Regions from separate parts of the Neobacillus sp. GCM10027624 genome, predicted to be linked through region 2. Evidence: predicted binding sites of a transcription regulator. Region 2 holds the regulator's gene; each other region holds the start of a gene.
The links. The regulator Rex, encoded in region 2, represses fermentation and respiration genes when NADH is low (regulators of the CRP and FNR family bind a similar motif). The targets are predictions, from matches to a motif close to TTGTGAAATATTTCACAA.
Positions count from the first base shown of each region.

Region 1: the regulator Rex is predicted to act here: its motif matches at 1,762-1,779, upstream of ACFQZ9_RS13445 (cytochrome C).
Region 3: the regulator Rex is predicted to act here: its motif matches at 2,404-2,421, upstream of pflB (formate acetyltransferase).
Region 4: the regulator Rex is predicted to act here: its motif matches at 1,384-1,401, upstream of ACFQZ9_RS09680 (DUF3147 family protein).

Region 1 is NZ_JBHTHD010000008.1:449,477-454,361, reverse strand. It holds gene nosZ (Sec-dependent nitrous-oxide reductase) at 1-1,226, opposite strand, end outside; gene ACFQZ9_RS13445 (cytochrome C) at 1,245-1,700, opposite strand; gene ACFQZ9_RS13440 (Crp/Fnr family transcriptional regulator) at 1,966-2,709, shown strand; gene bshB2 (bacillithiol biosynthesis deacetylase BshB2) at 2,833-3,504, opposite strand; gene ACFQZ9_RS13430 (YojF family protein) at 3,524-3,871, opposite strand; gene mobA (molybdenum cofactor guanylyltransferase) at 4,174-4,773, shown strand; gene ACFQZ9_RS13420 (molybdenum cofactor biosynthesis protein MoaE) at 4,849-4,885, shown strand, end outside.
Region 2 is NZ_JBHTHD010000020.1:3,942-8,826, forward strand. It holds gene ACFQZ9_RS26095 (ABC-F family ATP-binding cassette domain-containing protein) at 1-1,874, opposite strand, end outside; gene moaC (cyclic pyranopterin monophosphate synthase MoaC) at 2,065-2,559, shown strand; gene ACFQZ9_RS26105 (redox-sensing transcriptional repressor Rex) at 2,600-3,253, shown strand; gene ACFQZ9_RS26110 (YhbD family protein) at 3,370-3,993, shown strand; gene ACFQZ9_RS26115 (polymer-forming cytoskeletal protein) at 4,006-4,722, shown strand; gene ACFQZ9_RS26120 (cytoplasmic protein) at 4,741-4,885, shown strand, end outside.
Region 3 is NZ_JBHTHD010000011.1:790,917-795,801, forward strand. It holds gene pflA (pyruvate formate-lyase-activating protein) at 1-40, opposite strand, end outside; gene pflB (formate acetyltransferase) at 102-2,327, opposite strand; gene ACFQZ9_RS20390 (cupredoxin domain-containing protein) at 2,595-3,047, opposite strand; gene mprF (bifunctional lysylphosphatidylglycerol flippase/synthetase MprF) at 3,270-4,885, shown strand, end outside.
Region 4 is NZ_JBHTHD010000003.1:934,019-938,903, forward strand. It holds gene ACFQZ9_RS09675 (APC family permease) at 1-960, opposite strand, end outside; gene ACFQZ9_RS09680 (DUF3147 family protein) at 1,434-1,787, shown strand; gene ACFQZ9_RS09685 (DUF3147 family protein) at 1,806-2,207, shown strand; gene ACFQZ9_RS09690 (acyl-CoA dehydrogenase family protein) at 2,374-3,552, shown strand; gene ACFQZ9_RS09695 (beta-ketoacyl-ACP reductase) at 3,633-4,397, shown strand; gene ACFQZ9_RS09700 (MaoC family dehydratase N-terminal domain-containing protein) at 4,418-4,867, shown strand; gene ACFQZ9_RS09705 (MaoC/PaaZ C-terminal domain-containing protein) at 4,864-4,885, shown strand, end outside.

The DNA of each region.
Region 1 (4,885 bases), on a different contig from region 2:
AATGTTTCACCCGTTTTAGGATTCCATTTTACGATTTCAGAAGAGATAAACATGGTTGTATAGGCCATACCCTTATTATCAAACTGGGTATGAAGCGGTCCAAGTGCATTTTCTGGGTTCACTTCTCGTTCCATAACCGATTTATAGTTTAGAATAGGAATGCCGTTTCTTTCACCAGAGAAATCCTTGTTTTCAACTGCCTTAAATGCCTTTTCAAATGAGAAAACAGTCATCGCAGGTGCTAGTTTTCCAGAAGCAATGAAATATTTGCCGTCCGGAGTTACATCCACACCGTGTGGCGACTTAGCAACAGGAATTAAATAGATTCCACCTTTTTGTTTTTCTGGGAAAATCATCTTTTGCCCGTTCACATCTGTGTATTTGCCTTCCTTGACCATTTTCGCAAGCTCTTTCCAGTTAAAAAGAACAATATAGTCGCGGTCTGCTTGGGACGCGTTGATTTCCATTGTGGTTGTTGATTCTTCTGTATTGTAAGTAGTCAACACAGCCCAATCTTTAGAGCTCTTCTTACCGGCATCGGAAAGGTCATAAGACCATGGCGGCAGAGCAACCTGATAAGCAATATTTAGCTTTTCTTTGTTTTGGTCAAAGGTGACAGCTGACATTACACCACGGTATTTTGAATGATAATCATCAAGAGATTCATATTTTTGCCCCAGCGGAACAGCAAAGCGAGTTGGTAAAAACATGTACTCGGTATTTTCCGTTACGAAGGCGGCACAGTGCGGCCCCGATGTATTTGGAACTTTAATAATGTCCCTTGTAGTCCACGTTTTTAAATCAACTGCAGCTGCACGACTGTTTCCTACATCGGTTGCAAATAGGAATTTACCATCGTAGTCCCCATTTGTTTCTGAAAGGGCTGGGTGGTGGAGATCGCCCCATGTATATCCGCCGAGCATTTTCTTTGTTCTACTGTCAAATCCATAACCTGTTGCCGGATCAGGCGAGAAAACCGGAATTGTTCGAATTTCCCGCATCGATGGAACACCATAAACAAACAGTTGTCCAGAGTGACCACCGGAATCAATCAGGTAATAATCATCTTTTTGCCCAAATGGGACATACACTTTTTCTGCATTGCTCTTTGTGCTGCTATTTGCCGCTTCGGTTGTTTTTGGACTTGATGAAAGGTCGGCAAAGGAAATGGTAGCTGCCACAAAGCCGGCAACAAGGCCGGAAGCAATTGGAATCCATTTTTTCATTTGGTTGCACCACCTTTTTTATTTAGCTTCTGAAGCTTTTTTTAGAATATCAAGAACTTGTTTTCGTTCTTCGTCTGTTAAAGGATTTTTGCCAATAACGCCTGACATAACAGCTGAGTCTGGTTTGGTTAAGAATTGTTCAATCGGCATGCCGTGTTTATCTTTTACTTCTACAAAGGCATGGGATAGATCCGGACCTACTTGGCCGCCTTTGAGGTTTAATGCTTCAACAGAGTGACAGCCTAAGCAGCCTCTTTTTGAAAGAATGTTGTCCTGGTCCACTGATGTTGTCGTTGCAGCCGTCTCTTTTGATTGTGAACCTTGATCCTTAGTGGTTGAGTTTGTGCTTGTATCTGATTGCGCCGCTACTTGAGGCTGTGATCCAGAATCCCCCGTAATCACATCAAACACTAAGTAACCAAGGCCAAATCCAATAACAAGACTAATAACGAAACTGATGATTGCCTTATTCACTTTTTTCCCTCCTTTTATGTCTAATCAACAGTTTTATCCTATGCTGTGAAGGCTTTCAAAAATGTGATGTTTCTCACATCTTTATTGGGCTGTGTGAACGTTCTGTGAAACGGCCCGTCAGGTATTGTAATGAAGCGGTTTCTGAAAAATGAACGTTTTGTGAAACCATTAGTGAAACTTGTCACTTCTTTTAAAAAAGAAATTTTATACAATGGGGGGAAGAATGGTTTCTAAGTTTTCAAACATGAAAAGGTGGTGGAAAAAAATGAATGGAAATGAATGTGTAAATGATCCACACTTAGTTGTCTTACGGACCACAAAAACGGAGGATTTTTTACGGAAAATCGGTATTTTTCAAGACTTGTCGCCAAGCTCACTGAAGCTGGTCGAGAAACGGGTTCAAACCTTTTCGTTTAAAAAAGGGGATAGGATCATGTCGGAGGATGATGTTGCACGGGGAGTTTATTTTGTTTATTCCGGTACAGTGAAGCTAACGAAGCAGGATGAAAATGGAAACGAAATCATTGTCTGCATCAAGCAAAAAGGGGATATGTTTGCGGAGGCGTGCTTATTTACGCAAAGAACACAATGCTATCCGGCAACGGCATCGATGCTTGAGGATGGGAAGATTCTCTTTTTGGATAAAAATGAGTTAGAAAGGGATTTGTACGACTATCCGGAGCTTTCGATCCAGATGATTCGTTATATGAGTGATTCGTTGCGGGAGATGACCGCTCAATTGCGTGATGTGGCCTTGCTCGATGTTTACGCAAAAACAGTTAAGACGTTAGAGCGCTTGGGGAAAAAGTTTAATACTGGTCAAAATCGCTGGGATATTGAAATTCCGCTAACCGTTCAGGAATTTGCCACGGTTGTCGGTACATCAAGGGAAAGTGTCAGTCGTGTATTTTCAAAATTAAAGAAACAGGAAATGATCGATATGAAATCAAGGAAAATCGTAATCCTTGACTGGTGCCGGTTCTGTACTTTGCTACATTCGGATTTATAAATGTTGGTAGTGGATTCGCGGATAAAATGTTTTGTACATTGGGAAATGACCTTTTTATGTTGCTGTTACAAATCAAATTTACAATAGCATTAAAAAAATAGAGGTACCCATTATGGGCAGCCTCTATTTTGTGAATTTATAAGTCCAAAATCGCTCATTGTTGATCCATGCCATAACTTGCGGGTCTTGATTTTTGAGTTTTTCAGTCATATCGCCCAGCATTTGCTCGGTTTGTGAGCGGTGCGCTCTCATGGCTGCAAGTTTTTTATCGGCAACCGCGGAAATATTATTGATAATATCGGCTTCGCCAAGCTCTTCTAAGCAATTATTGGAAAAGGCTACGCAGTGTAATTTTGGCCGTGCAGCAGCAGGAATTTTTTCGACAGCCCGAACGACGGCCGCACCGGTGGCCTCATGGTCGGGATGTACGGAATAGCCTGGATAGAACGTGATAATGAGTGATGGGTTTAACTCATCAATTAACGACGAAATAACGTTTGTCAGCTTTTCTTCATCCTCAAATTCTACGGTTTTATCACGGAAGCCAAGCATCCGTAAATCCTGAATGCCAAGGGCGTTGGCTGCGTTTTTCAGCTCTTCTTTTCTGATTTTTGGAAGATTTTCTCTGTTTGTGAAAAGGGGATTCCCCATGTTACGTCCCATTTCACCCAATGTTAGACAAGCATAGGTAACAGGGGTTCCATTTTCGACATGGGTGGCAATGGTGCCGGATACCCCAAATGCTTCGTCATCCGGATGCGGAAAAACGACTAAGACTTGACGCTCTTTTTCCATTACGGTGTTTCTCCTTTCCTTATTCAAATGGAGTGGTGCTGATTTCTAAGGCAACGGCAAGCTTTCCTTTGCTGTCGTGGCCGGCAAGCAACAGGCGGTTTTGTTCATCGATTTCAAAATGGGTGAGCCCTTCTGCATAGACCCAGCCAAGGTTGATTTTTAAGCCAATCCGATATGGGCCGTTTCCGGTGATTTTTCCTAGTTCATATTGAACAAGGGCATTGCGGATATAGGCACCAGCTGAAAAAAAGGATTGATCAAAGTGTGAGGCATAGGCACCATTGGTGGTTTCTAGGTGAAGATAGACATCTTTATGGGCATAGTGGTTGATTGCTTCCTGAACTTTGGCTACATCAATTGTTTCCATAACCTGTGGCTCCTTTCCCGATATTAAATGTATGATTTCTACTTTTCTATTGTAATTAATAATGTAACTATCATACTAAAATCAGTTGAAAAAAGCGAAGGGAACGCTTAAAAAAGTGGTGTAGCCTGGGTAAGGAAGTCAATTGTTGTTTAAGGTGCTGCGATTGCTGTATACGTGTTTTAATTGTCGTATGAAAAAAGCGAATGGCTCAAGCCATTCGCTCTACTATTTACTTGGTTCCTGCTGTTAATTAGGTACCAAGTGTATTAAAATGGGTAAAACAATTACTTATGGGGTGCACTATGAAGGCGGCGGCAATCATTTTATCCGGCGGTAAATCAAGCCGGATGGGTACAAATAAAGCCCTTTTAAAAATAAACGAAAAAACCAATATCGAGCGGTTGGTGGAGGAACTGAAGGGTTTTTTTTCAGAAATCATCCTTGTGACCAATCTTCCTGATGAATATCAGTTTTTAGGAGTAAAAATGGTTTCCGACCGATTTCCCGGACTGGGACCGTTAGCCGGTCTTCATGCGGGGCTGCAAGAGTCGACACAAGAAGTGAATGTGGCCGTGGCGTGCGATATGCCGTTTGTTTCTGGCGAACTTGCTGAAAAAATTGTAGCAAAACTTGACGGCTTTGATGCAGCTATCCCTGTCATTGAAGGAAAGAAACAACCATTATTCGCTGCCTATGGCAGACGTATTTTACCAGTGGTAGAGGCAAGTCTTGAAAAAGGAAACCTCCGGATGACGCAGCTTTTTGACGACCTTCAGGTTCTATATTTAACGGAAGAGGACCTTCCGGGATACAGCAAACCGATACTTGAGCGTACTTTTTTCAATATGAACTACCCGGAGGAATACGAAAAAGCAAAAAAATGGGCAGATGGAGATAACTGACAATTAAGATTATTTGCCGAGGCCGCTCTAAAGCAATATAATAACGATAAAATGGCGTGCAAAAGGGGTGATAAATTGAACTATAATATTTCGAAGGAGCCAATTCAAATTC
Region 2 (4,885 bases):
GCTTTTTCATTCAACTGGGTAATTTCTAACACCCTTTCGTGATCCTGGAAAACATTCGGGTCACATAATTGCTCCTCATAACCTTGAATTTGGTCCTCGAGACCTTCAATTTTCATCTCAATATCTTCTAACTTACGTTTGCGCTGCCGCTCGAGCTTCTTACTTTCTTTATCCTGTTGATAACTGCTCTTTTCAGAAGCGTCCTCCTGTCCGGCTTTTTTAGCAGCAGCCGAAGCCACAGCCTCAAGTGCCGCAATCTCCTCCTGCTCCAGTTTCTTCTCTAAGTAATAATCATAATCTCCCAGATACTCTAAACTGCCATCCCGGCTCAGCTCGACAACCTTTGTAGCGATACGGTTAATAAAATATCTGTCATGGGAAACAAACAAAATAGTTCCTGGATAATCGATTAAAGCATTTTCAAGAACTTCCTTGCTATCCAAATCCAGGTGGTTGGTAGGCTCGTCCAAAATTAATAGATTCGCTTTTTCCAGCATTAACTTCGCAAGAGCAAGCCGTGCTTTCTCGCCGCCGCTCAAGGTAGAAACAATTTTTAAAACATCATCTCCGGAAAATAAGAAATTGCCCAAAACTGTGCGGATTTCCTTTTCGCTTTTTAGTGGATAATCATCCCACAGTTCATTTAAAACACGCTTATTGGAGGTTAATTCCGCTTGCTCTTGGTCATAATAACCAATTGAAAGATTTGTCCCATAGAGGATATTTCCGGCTAATACAGGAAGCTTCCTAATGAGTGTTTTTAATAGCGTCGATTTTCCAATTCCATTAGGGCCCACCAGGGCAATGCTTTCCCCCCGAAATACTCGAAAGGAAATTCCCTCTGAAATTCTTTCGCCGTTATATCCGACAGCCAGTGAATCGAAGGTTAAGACATCATTTCCACTTTGCTTCTCAATTTCAAACGAGAAGGAAGCTGACTTTTCATCCCCCACCGGGCGATCGATTACATCCATCTTTTCTAGTTTTTTCCGTCGACTCTGGGCTCGTTTTGTTGTTGAGGCCCGGGCTAAATTTCGCTGGATAAAATCCTGTAAGTTTGCTATTTCCTGCTGCTGTTTTTCATAAAGCTTCAGGTCACGTTCATAATTTGCCGCTTTTTGTTCAAGGTAAGTACTATAATTGCCAGTATATCTTTGGATTTGCTTTCGAGAAACCTCGTAGACCTGTGTCACGACCTTGTCCAAAAAATAGCGATCATGCGATACAATTAGAATCGCCCCATCGTAACTTTGCAAATATTGCTCCAGCCAGGAGAGGGTATCGATATCTAAATGGTTAGTAGGTTCGTCTAAAATTAAAATATCTGGCTTAGTCAGGAGCAATTTCCCTAAGGCCAAACGGGTTTTTTGACCACCGCTTAAAGAGGCAATCATTAAGGAATAATCAGGGAAATTTAACCCGTGTAACACGGAGCGAATATCCGCCTCATACTGGTATCCACCCTGTTCCTTAAATTTTACCTGAAGCTGGTCATAGTCTTTTAGAATCCGCTCATATTTGCTTGTATCTGCGATTGCAGCAGGGTCAGCCATTTGTTCTTCAAGCTGCCTCAAACTTTTTTCCATCGCGCGCAATGATTCAAATACAGTCAGCATTTCTTCCCAAATGGACAAATTAGACTCTAATCCTGTATTTTGCGCTAAATACCCAATGGTCACTTCTTTTGGCTTGATGATTTCTCCGCCATCATGTGACAGGTGTCCAGCAATAATCTTTAACAACGTCGACTTTCCCGCACCGTTTCGTCCAACTAAAGCGACACGGTCCCGTGTTTGTAATTCTAGTTTTATATTCGATAAAATAAGGTCAGCACCATAATATTTTGCTAATTGATTCACTTGCAATAAAATCATTGTTTTTTCACCTCTATTACATAGAACTAGTGTACCGTATTCCTAGAGTGTCGGCAATAAAACGCAGGCCGCAAAGGGCGCATCTGCCGAAAATGTTGGGAAAATGTTAAAAATATAAGAATGATTCGCTCAAAGTTTCACACACATAGACTGAAAAATAGTGTATGATTTGAAAGGAGGAATTTTTTATATGGCAGAATTTACTCACTTTAATGAAGAGGGCAGAGCGAAAATGGTGGACGTTAGTGATAAACCGGAAACTGCCCGCACCGCATTAGCTCATTCCAGTATTACCGTCAGTAAAGAAATATTTGGTAAAATTACCCACAATGAGATGAAAAAAGGAGATGTCCTGGCAGTCGCACAGGTTGCTGGTATTATGGCGGCCAAAAAGACATGGGACATTATACCGATGTGTCATCCGATTCCATTAACAGGGGTGAATATTTCTTTTTCCTGGGAACCTGATCAGCAAGAGATGTATAAATTAGGTATTGCCGTATCCGTTAAAACAAAAGGGAATACAGGTGTTGAAATGGAAGCGCTAACAGCTGCATCTGCTTGTGCGCTGACCGTTTATGATATGTGTAAAGCAATTGATAAGGGCATGGTGATTGGACCGACTTATTTAGTAGAAAAAACCGGCGGCAAAAACGGCGATTTTAAAAGAACTAATGTTTTTTAAAACATGAACGAAACTATTTATGCGGGGGTGCAGGAGGAATATGACAAACGAAACAATGAAAATTCCACAAGCAACAGCAAAGCGACTACCCTTATATTATCGATTTATTCAAAATCTGTATGCTTCAGGGAAACAAAGAGTTTCCTCAGCAGAATTAAGTGAAGCGGTAAAAGTGGATTCAGCAACAATCCGCAGGGATTTTTCCTATTTTGGCGCCCTTGGGAAAAAAGGTTATGGCTACAATGTGAATTATTTATTGACCTTTTTCCGAAAGACATTGGACCAGGATGAATTAACAAAGGTTGCGTTAATCGGCGTTGGTAATCTTGGAACAGCATTTTTAAACTATAATTTTTTAAAAAATAATAATACAAAAATTACGTGCGCCTTTGATGTAGACCCGAATAAAATGGGTACAACCATCGGTGATGTCCCAGTCTATCATATGGATGATTTGGAGAAGTATATTACAGAGGAAAATATTCAGGTTGCGATTCTAACCGTTCCGGCTCCGGTGGCGCAGATCATTACGGATCGGCTTGTGAGTGCTGAGGTGAAAGGAATCTTAAATTTCACACCCGCCCGTTTAAATATACCATCTTCCATCAGGGTTCATCACATCGACCTTGCTGTAGAGCTTCAATCACTTGTTTACTTTTTAAAGCATTACCCAACAGCGGAAATTGCAGAATAAATTTGAGAATCAACCTTTCCATAAAAATGGGAAGGTTTTTTTATTTGATAAAACAAAGCCACCTTTACAACGTAACAGTGTTATGTTACATTAAGAATAAGAAAGGGGCCATTACAATGAACGAGGAGTTAATATCGAAAAAAGAGTTATTGGAATTAGCAGGAATCTCCTATGGGCAGCTGTATAGGTGGAAACGGAAGGACTTGATCCCGGAGGATTGGTTTATCCGGAAATCAACGTTTACCGGACAGGAAACCTTTTTTCCAAAAGAAAAAATCTTAGATCGAATCAATAAAATTCAAACGATGAAAGAAAATCTATCACTGGATGAACTTGCCGATATGTTTTCTCCCAATATATCTGACTTAAATTTAACTAAAGATGATTTAATAAGGCGTAACATTGTTTCAGAAACGGTTATAAATTTTTACTTAGAGAATGAAAATGGCAGTTTACAATTTAATTTTTCAAGAATGCTTGAAGTGTTTGTGTTAGAAAAGCTGTTGCAATCAGGTCAAATTAATCTCGAAGAAGGAAAAATGGTACTCCAGGTGTTAAAGGATCAAACATCAATGATCAAGCAAAAAAGTGCCGAACTGGTGATTACGAGAAAGTTGGGGGTATCCTCCTGTCTTTTGTTAATCAATACAGAGTCCTTTCATTTTGAACGAGGAATGAAAATTGTTGCTCAGCTGTCGCTAATGGCCTGTATGGAAGAAGTGAAATCGAAATTATTATAAAGGAGAATGGGAATGGAGATGCAAAAAAAGGGGGACCTGGTTATAAATGGCTTCGGGGCATCGAATGGCGGACAGTTTCATCAGGTAACACTCAACGGAAAGGGAACGGTAAACAGCGATGTCGAATGTAAGGGATTTGAATGTAATGGAACAGGGACGGTCAAGGGGAACATCCACACTGAAACGGCCAAAATTAATGGGATGGCCAAAATAGGTGGAACCGTTGCGGCTAAAGACCTTTCTATTGATGGCACTGCAAAGATTGGAAAAAACCTATTAGTTGAAAAACTTAAGGTTTCAGGAAAAGCTTCTGTTGGCGGCAAAGTTAAAGCAGAAGAAATAAAGGTAAAAGGTAAGCTGACAGTGGAAGAGGATTGTGAGGCAGAACTTTTCAATGCTGAATCGATGTTTACGATTGGCGGCCTGTTAAATGCGGATGAAGTGGATATTAAGATTTTTGGAGAGTGCCAGGCGAAGGAAATTGGCGGGCAATCGATTGTTGTGAAATATAAGCCGTCTTGGCTGGGATTATTTAAATCTCTTTTTCAAACTCAATTAAGGGTGGAAATCATTGAGGGTGATACGATCCACCTTGAAAATACGAAGGCTGCGGTAGTGCGGGGAAACCATGTAACCATTGGCCAAAATTGTCAAATTGACGTTGTCGAATATACAGATGAACTTTCTATTGATTCAAGTGCTGTTGTGGGCGAAAGCAAAAAAATGTAATGAGGGGGGATAAGGGAGATGAAAAGTAAAGAAAATCTGATTATTAACGGCTCAGGGAGCTATCCCGGCGGAAGATATGATAAAATCAGTGTCCGAGGCGAGGGTACGATCGTTGATGATGTTGAAGCTTCCGTGTTTAAGGTTTATGGAACAACGGAGGTTG
Region 3 (4,885 bases), on a different contig from region 2:
CGGTCCCTAAAGTTTCGATTGAATGGATATTTCCGTTCATGGTTATTTTCCCCTTTCATTTTAAGGAAGGAGCCCCACCTAAGGGAAGCTCCAATGGTTGATTAAAGTGACTCGTGGAAGGTACGGTTAATTACATCAAGCTGCTGCTCTTTTGTTAATTTAATAAAGTTCACCGCATATCCGGAGACCCGGATGGTTAACTGCGGATATTGTTCCGGATGTTCCATCGCGTCTATTAGTGTTTCCCGATTAAATACGTTAACATTTAAATGATGTCCGGATTTAATAATATAACCATCCAAGATGGATACAAGGTTGCGAACTCTTACATCTTCCTCTTTTCCTAATGCCTTTGGAACAATGGAAAAGGTGTTTGAAATTCCATCCATTGCATAGCTGTATGGCAGTTTTGCGACAGAAGAAAGGGAAGCTAAGGTTCCTTTTGTATCACGTCCATGCATTGGGTTTGCACCTGGTGCAAATGGTTCACCTGTCCGGCGTCCATCCGGTGTATTCCCTGTTTTCTTACCGTAAACAACGTTTGATGTAATCGTTAAAATAGACAAGGTATGAACAGAATCACGGTAAGTGTGGTGCTTTCGAAGCTTTTTCATAAAGTTTTCCACAATTTCTATCGCTATGCTGTCAACCCGATCATCGTTGTTCCCGTATTTTGGGAAGTCTCCAATGGCTTCAAAATCAATGGCAATATTATTTTCATCGCGGATTACTTTTACCTCGCCGTATTTAATGGCACTTAAAGAGTCAGCTACGACACTTAAACCGGCAATTCCTGTTGCCATTGTCCGAAGAATCTTTGTATCATGCAGAGCCATTTCAATTCTTTCATAGCTGTATTTATCATGCATGTAATGGATGATATTTAGCGTATTAATGTATAAACCTGCCAGCCATTCCATCATTTGATCAAACTTTTGCATGACTTCCTCATAATCTAATACATCCGCTTTAATTGGTTGATACTGAGGGCCAACTTGAATTTTTAATTTTTCATCAACACCGCCATTTATAGCATAGAGAAGAGCTTTGGCAAGGTTAGCGCGTGCCCCGAAGAACTGCATTTGCTTGCCAATTTCCATTGCAGATACACAGCAGGCAATACCATAGTCATCGCCATATTCCGGACGCATGATATCGTCGTTTTCATATTGAATGGAGCTCGTTTTAATGGACATCTTCGCACAATAGTTTTTAAAGTTTTCCGGAAGCTGTGCAGACCATAAAACGGTTAAATTTGGTTCCGGTGCAGCACCTAGATTATCTAATGTATTTAGAAATCGGAATGAGTTTTTTGTGACCAAAGGACGCCCATCCAGTGCCATGCCACCGATTGATTCCGTTACCCATGTAGGGTCGCCGCTGAATAATTCATTATAATCAGGTGTGCGGGCAAATTTTACTAAGCGAAGCTTCATAACAAAATGGTCTACTAGTTCCTGTGCCTCTGATTCTGTTAAAAATCCATTCTCTAAATCTCTTTCAATATAAATATCGAGGAAGGTTGAGACACGGCCAAGACTCATTGCAGCACCGTTCTGCTCTTTAATAGCGGCTAAATAACCGAAATACAGCCATTGAAATGCCTCGGCCGCATTTTTAGCAGGTTGGCTTATGTCAAATCCGTAGCTTGCTGCCAATTCTTTTAATTCCTTTAAGGCACGATATTGCTCTGATAATTCTTCACGTAAACGAATCGTTTCTTCTGTCATCACACTGCTTGTATCCCTATAATCCTTTTGTTTTTCTTTTATCAAAAAATCAACACCATATAAAGCGACACGGCGATAATCTCCAATGATACGCCCGCGTCCGTATGCATCTGGAAGCCCCGTAATAATTCCTGCTTTTCGTGCACACAGCATTTCCGGTGTATATGCATCAAAAACACCTTGATTATGGGTTTTACGATAATCAGTAAAAATTCTTTCAATTTCGGGATTTAATTGATAACCGTATGCTTCGCAGGCCTGTTTTGCCATCCGAATCCCGCCAAATGGCTGTAAGGAACGATTGAATGGTTTATCGGTTTGAACCCCAACTACTTTTTCAAGTTCTTCATCAAGATAGCCAGGACCATGAGAGGTAATGGTTGAAACTGTTTCGGTATCCATTTCCAAGACGCCGCCGTTTTCACGTTCCTGTTTGGTAAGATCCATAACTTGTGCCCAAAGTTTATTGGTTGCTTCAGTAGCACCGGTTATAAATGAGTCATCTCCCTCGTATGGAGAGAAATTTTTCAAAATAAAATCTCTAACATTTACTTCTCTCGTCCAAACACCTTTGTTAAAACCTTGCCATTGTTCCATGATTTTTCACCTCTTATTTTCTAAAAACATATAACAGATTTGATATATATATCTTACATTCAGTATAACAGTTAAAATGTGAAATGAATCACAAACAAAAGGGATAATTGTTAAGATATTGTGAATAAAGGGATTGGAGGGGAGGGGAGTCTGCTTTTGTTAGCAAGGGAATATTTCCTGTATTAGAATAATCGAAAGGGGATTGTGGCACTGTTATATAGTAGGTGGAACTAAATAAGAAAAAGCAGGAGGGGAATCTCCTGCTTTTTAATCCACAACTATATCTGCGATCATGGGTCCATTATGTGCCTTATCTGAATGGACTTCACAAACTAAGCGGTAGGTCCCTTCTTTATCAAACTGGAGTGGAACCACCGTCTCTTCTCCCTTTTTTACAGTACCTTTAATGCTGGTGCCCTCAATATAAAAGGGATGTTCTTCCCCGTTTATTCCATTTATATATAACTCGGCCTTTTCACCCTTTTCCAAAACAATGGTACCGGGATCCCAGCGGTATGCTTCTAATTCTTTACCATCCTTTGTTTGTGTTTTATATTCCACCGTAACCATATGAATCTCACGAACTTTTTCATTTGATTGCTGGTTAAACACAGCTGTATCTCCAGCCCTTAATATAAACCAAGCAGAGACTGTTACGAGTACAAACCCAACAGCTAAGAAAAATAACAATGTTTCTTTCTTAAACACTAAAAATCTCATTTCTAACCCCCCACAGATTTGTCCTAATTCATGTTTATGGGACAGGGCTAGAAAACTTGTCTATTTTTTCAAACTTTTAACGCAAAGAATTCTAAACGGTTGGGGATTCATTAAACTGTCTAGAATAGAAGTAAGCAAGGTCAATCAAAAATAAATTGATTTCTTTTTCCTATGGAAAAGTTTATATTAAAATTAGTAGAGAAAAAATAGGTGGTTATCTTGTTGGGGATCAAAAAAGAAAAATTACTAAAATCAGCAAAATTTATCTTTCCACTTTTTTTATTGATTTTTGCCATTGTTGAAATAAAGAAATTCACAGGAAATGTGAACGGACAATTACTAGAGGATGAACTCCATAAATTACATATCAGCATGCTCATTCTAATCCTGGCTATAACTTTTACGGCCGTACTTCCAATGCTGCTTTACGATGTACTGTTAGTTCGAATTCTTGGACTAAAGGTCCCTAAAAAAGAGCTTTTAGAGCAATCCTTCATCGCTAATTCTTTTTCCAATTTAATTGGATTTGGCGGTATTATCGGTGCGATGCTAAGAACCTATTTTTTTCATAGTCTTGAACAGGATAAGCGAAAGCTGCTAGGGGTAATCGCAACTGTTTCCCTTTTTTATTTAACGGGAATTTCAGTCCTATCGTGGTTTGTTACCCTATTCTATCATCACTTTCCATTGTTCAAGGATGTGAAATGGCTGTTTTTTGCCGTACTTGGCGTTGGATTATACTTACCGGTATTTCTATTTATACATATTATAAAAACTAAAAAGGACAGTCCGTCCTTAATTACCATTAACTCGGCAGTCAAACTAATTATTGTATCCGTAGTTGAATGGTTTGCCGTTTTTATGGCCATCTGGATTTTAAGCCAGCTTTTTGGGATTTCGATTTCTTTTGAGCAGCTTTTTCCTGTGTACATCATTGCTGCCTGTGCAGGGATTATTAGTATGATTCCCGGAGGCCTGGGCTCATTTGATTTAGTATTTATTTGGGGAATGCAGGATTTACATATAGCGCAGGAAAAAGTGATTGTGCTTCTTTTATTTTATCGATTTGGGTATTATATTTTACCGTTTTTAGCTAGTATCGTTCTGTTTGTCAAAATGTATTGGGAAAAATGGAACAGAACCTGGAGTAATTTACCAAAATTAATTGTGCAGGGGTTCAGCCATATTGTACTAACCTTGATGGTATTTTTATCAGGATTGATTCTGCTTTTATCAGCAAGTGTACCGGGCATCATGTCGCGTCTTAGGATTGCACAGGAGATCCTGTCATTTCCGATTATAAATGTATCCCATCAGCTCTCGGTTGCCGCGGGTTTCCTTTTATTGGGATTATCAAGGGGCATTGAGTATAGTGTAAAGAGAACGTATGAATTAACCATGTTTGTCTTAATTCTTGCTGCGTTATTCTCTATTTTTAAAGGAATTGATTATGAGGAAGCGATTTTTTTAATTATAGTTGCCCTTCTTTTAAGAATGGCGAAGGGGCAATTTTACCGTGAAAGCTATGTTCTTACATGGGGGAAAACCTTATTTGATGTTACACTAATCTTAATTATTACATCCATGTACATTTTAATCGGTTATTTAAATTTACCTTCAGCCAAATTAGAGATGCCTAGAAGGTTTCTACCGTATGTAATCGTAGATTATCATGACTTATTCAATAGTGCCTTGATCGGGTTGGTTATTGCCTTTTTAATCCTTGTATTTGGTTATTTAAGCAGTAAGCCAAAAAATTGGAAATTTGAGAAATCAAAAGGTCAAGAACAAGAAATCATGTCCCATTTAACGGAATATAAGGCGAAGGTCTTGTCCCA
Region 4 (4,885 bases), on a different contig from region 2:
TACGTAGCCAAAAAGCTTTCTAGGTAAGACACCATTTCGTCCCATAACATATAGAAGACGGGACACACTTGCATGTGAAGCAAGTCCCGATGCAACGGTTGCGGCAAAAGCACCTGCAAGGAAAATCAGTTTAAATAATGTCCCCCCGACATATAGGCCAATTTCAGGAAGGGTATCATCTGTGACTTTGAAGTTCGATACGTCTGGGAATAACGCTTGTGCAAAATATCCACAGACGAAAAAGATCGCTCCGCCGATAAAAACGGTCAGCATAATCGCCCGCGGCAGTGTTTTTTGATCTTTTGCTTCTTCTGCATACATGGTGACGGCATCAAAACCAATGAAGGAAAAACAAACCACTGTTGCACCTGTTAAAATATGTCCAAGCTGGATATTGGAATGGAAAAGTGGTTCAGCTGTGAAAATCGTTCCTTGACCCATACCTTGTGAAAGCTTAATAAACGCGAGGACAATAAAGGCCCCAATTAATACAACTTCAAATACAACCAGTATGGAATTTAAACTTGAAGTTTTCCCCATACTCCATACGTTAATAGCCGTAACGACAGCAACATATAGAACAACCCAAATCCATGCAGGAACGTTCGGAAATATGGAAACCATATAAATACGTATGATAAGTGCATTAACCATTGGAAGAAGAATATAATCCAGCAATGCTGCCCAACCGACTAAAAATCCAAGGTGGGGACTCATCGTCTCTTTTGTATACGTATAGGCTGAACCGGCACTCGGAAAAACTTTTACCATCTTTCCGTAACTAATCGCTGTAAAGAGCATTACGACCAGTGCTGTTAGATAGGCAAGTGGGACAACTCCATTGGTCTCTTCAGACACAATTCCAAAGGTATCAAATACAATCGTAGGTGTCATATACCCTAAGCCAAGGCCAACGATTGCCCATAGTCCAAGTGATCGTTTAAGGCTTACATTCTCCAATACTATCAACTCTCCTTTTGAAACACTTCATTTTTTAAAAGATGTAAACGATTTCATTTCAACTTAAACATTAGGATGCTTAAAATATAAAGTATCCTTTGAAAGCCGTATTTCATTCATACCCCCAATCTTTGTTGAAGTAATAATTAACTATTTTTGTTGAAGTAATAATTAACTATTTTAAATAGTTGCAATTTTCATACCAATTTTAATAAAAGACTTTAATTGTAAAAAAAGTTTATTTATACATGTTTTGTTAGGAATTAATCAACAAATTAATTATGTAATTTTATTTAACCATGCATAATTTATCCAGATACGCATAAAAAGGTTAAAATTTATTATGTAAACGCTTTGAAAACCTTAATAAAAAGTTCACAGGCGTTGGAATAAAAATGAGGTAAACTATCAATGTAAAGATTTTTGTGAATAAATGCACAAACTATTAAACATCTAAAAGAGGCGAATAAATCATGCATCTTTCATTAAGTGCCCTGTTGATTCGATTCATATTAGGAGGTTCTGCTGTTCTTGCTTGTACACTTGTGGCCAAGAAACTAGGGGAAAAAGCCGGAGGGATTTTTGCCGCTTTCCCAGCTGTCTATCTTGCTGCACTTTTGACTATTGCGCTTGATTTTCGCGGCGGTGAGCTAGTGGCACATTCTATCCTTATTTCTAAGGGAGCAATATGGGGAATGGCTATTAATATCCTGGTTGCGATCCTTGCCGGATATTTGCTTCCAAAGTTCGGCTGGAAGCGAGGCATTATTCATTCAATGGCTTGCTGGTTGGTTGTCTCAATGGTAGTAGTTGTGATTATATCATAATAGAAATAGGTGATTACTGTGAATAAACAGGACTTATTTATTCGATTTTTATTAGGCGGGTTTGCCGTTTCATTAAGCTATCTGATTACCATTATTTCTCCGTGGAAAATTCTAGCTGGTATCTTCGCTGCATTTCCCGCTGTTATGTTGACGGCCGTCATTATGGTCGGTATCGCTTCAGGAACAAGGAAAGCAACGAATATTGCAAAGGGTTCAATTTATGGAATGATGGGAGGAAGTGTCTGTGTAACAACGGTCCTCCTTGTTTTAGAAGGTACAAATAATTGGGGTTTAAGTATTGCCTCCGGTATCCTTGCCTGGCTTACAAGCTCCATCGCAATTTCTACTATTCGTGAAAAGGCATTTAGTAAAAAAGCAATTCAGGAGCATAACCCATTAATCCTTTGGCATAGAAAATAGCCAAAGGTTTTTTTACTAAAATTTGCGCAATAAGACTTGTGTTATCTGAAAGTTCAGAATAAAATAAAGTTAACATACTAACCAGTAGGTATGTTTCTGGGGTGATTTGCATAATATTTTTGTGGAAAATAGGGGAGTTTCTAAGAATTAGAATGGAGTGAATGGTATGCATTTGCGACTTACCGATGAACAAAAAATGGTGCAAAAAACAATTAGAAGATTCGTAGAAAAAGAGTTAATTCCGCTTGAAAATGATGTGCTGAGAAACGAAAGAGAGGGAAGGGCCAGCCTTCCGCCTGGTAAGCTAAAGGAACTGCAATTAAAGGCGAAGGAAGCAGGCTTTTGGGGTATCAATACCCCAGAGGAATATGGAGGTGCCAATCTTGGCCAAATGATGATGGCCATAGTGTTAATGGAAGTTTCGAAAACCTTTGTGCCATTCCAATTTGGCGGTTCAGCTGATAATATCCTTTATTATGGAAATGAAGAACAAAAGAAGAACTATTTAATTCCAACGATTCATGGTGACAAGAAATCCTGTTTTGCGATGACCGAGCCAGGTGCTGGATCTGATACCAGAAATATTAAAATGACTGCTGTGAAAGACGGCAATGAATGGGTGCTAAACGGCGAAAAGACCTTTATCACCGGCGGAAACGAAGCGGATTTTGTCATGGCGATTGCGATTACCGATAGAGAGCTCCATCAAAAAACACAGGGACGAGAGGGGGTTACCTGTTTTATTGTCGATAGAGAAATGGGTTGGAAATCTGAATATATACATACAATGGGAGAATGGGGACCAGCCGGGTTAGTATTTGAAAATGTCCGTGTACCGGAAAAAAATATCCTTGGTGAGCTTCATAAAGGATACAATATAGGGCTTGAATGGATTGGGTTTGCCAGATGGATTGTTGGGGCAAGAGCAGTTGGAGCTGCAGAGCGTCTGTTGCAGATGGCCATCGATTATTCAAAAGAGCGGATCACCTTTGGCAAGCCAATTGCCGAGAGACAAGCGATTCAGTGGCAAATTGCCGATTCTGCGGTTGAAATCGAAGCAGCCAGATGGTTAGTGTTAAATGCCGCGTTCACCCTTGATGAAGGGCAAGATAACCGTCACTTAGCTTCTATGGCAAAATTATATGGTTCCAATATGGGTAACCGCGTTGTGGATCGAGTTTTACAAATTCATGGGGGCATGGGCTATACAAAGGAATTGCCAATTGAACGCTGGTACCGAGAAGCCAGGCTTTGGAGAATCTATGATGGTACAGATGAAATTCAGCGAATGATTATTGCTCGAAACCTGATCAAGGGGCATGTGAAAATAGGCCAATCTATTTAATAGGTAAGAATTGTAAGCGCTCTCCTATTCATAGTATGATTACTAGAGAAGTAGATAGGTTTTATTAGGAGGAATATTATATGACTGGAAGGTTTGAAGGTAAAGTAGCATTTGTCACAGGCGGAAGCCGTGGTATTGGAAAAGGTATTGTTGAGCTTTTTGCAGAAGAAGGAGCAAAGGTTGCCTTTATTGATTTAAACGAAGAAGCATTACATGAAACAACAAGCGCGTTAAGAGAAAAAGGCTATGAGGTCTATTCGAAGGTTGCGAATGTGGTCGATGCTGAGCAAGTGGAAACAGCTGTTAAAGAGGTTTTTGAAACATTTGGTTCCGTCGATATCCTTGTCAACAACGCAGGTGTAATCCGTGACAACCTCTTGTTTAAAATGACGGATTCTGATTGGCAGATGGTTATGGATGTTCACTTAAAGGGCTCGTTTAATACCACTCGTGCCGTGCAAAAATACATGGTGGAAAAGAAATATGGCCGGATTATAAACATTTCCTCTACTTCTGCGCTTGGAAACCGCGGCCAAGCCAATTATGCGGCAGCTAAAGCAGGCTTACAGGGGTTCACCAAGACATTAGCGATTGAACTTGGCAGGTACGGAATTACCGCAAATTCGGTAGCACCAGGTTTTATTGAAACGGAAATGACCATGGCAACGGCAGAAAGAATCGGCATTCCCTTCGAGACTTTGGTGGAAGCAAGCGTTTCTCAGATTCCTGTTGGCAGAAGCGGGAAGCCAGCTGATATCGCAAATGCAGTTGCTTTCTTTGCTGATGAAAAGTCATCGTTTATTAACGGGCAGGTTATTTATGTTGCAGGCGGACCGAAATGCTAATCTTGTGAGGTGAGGTAGAATTGTTTAAAGATCAAATTGGCAAGCAATCAACAAAAATAAAAAATGTCGTTGAAAGAGGGGCCGTCAAGAAATTTGCTGAAGCAATTGGCGATCTGCAGCCGATTTATTTTAATGAAGAGATTGGAAAACAATCAAGATATAAATGCAATATTGCACCTCCCACGTTTCCAAGGATTTTTGATTATGGCGAAATTGATGGCTTTCATCTTCCCGTCAAGGGCTTGATTCATGGGGAACAAACCTTTCATTATGTTCGCCCATTGATGGTAGGGGAAGAAATTTTCTGCTATTCCATCATAAAAAGCTATGTGGAGAAAAGTGGCGGCTTTGGGAAGATGGGTTTTCTTGTCCTTGAAAGCTTTGGGGAAGATGTTTCCGGAAATACCATTTTTAGCTCTACCTCGACAATTGTCATTTCTGAAGCAGTGAGGAAGGTGTTAACACCATGAATGCATTGTCACAGCTAC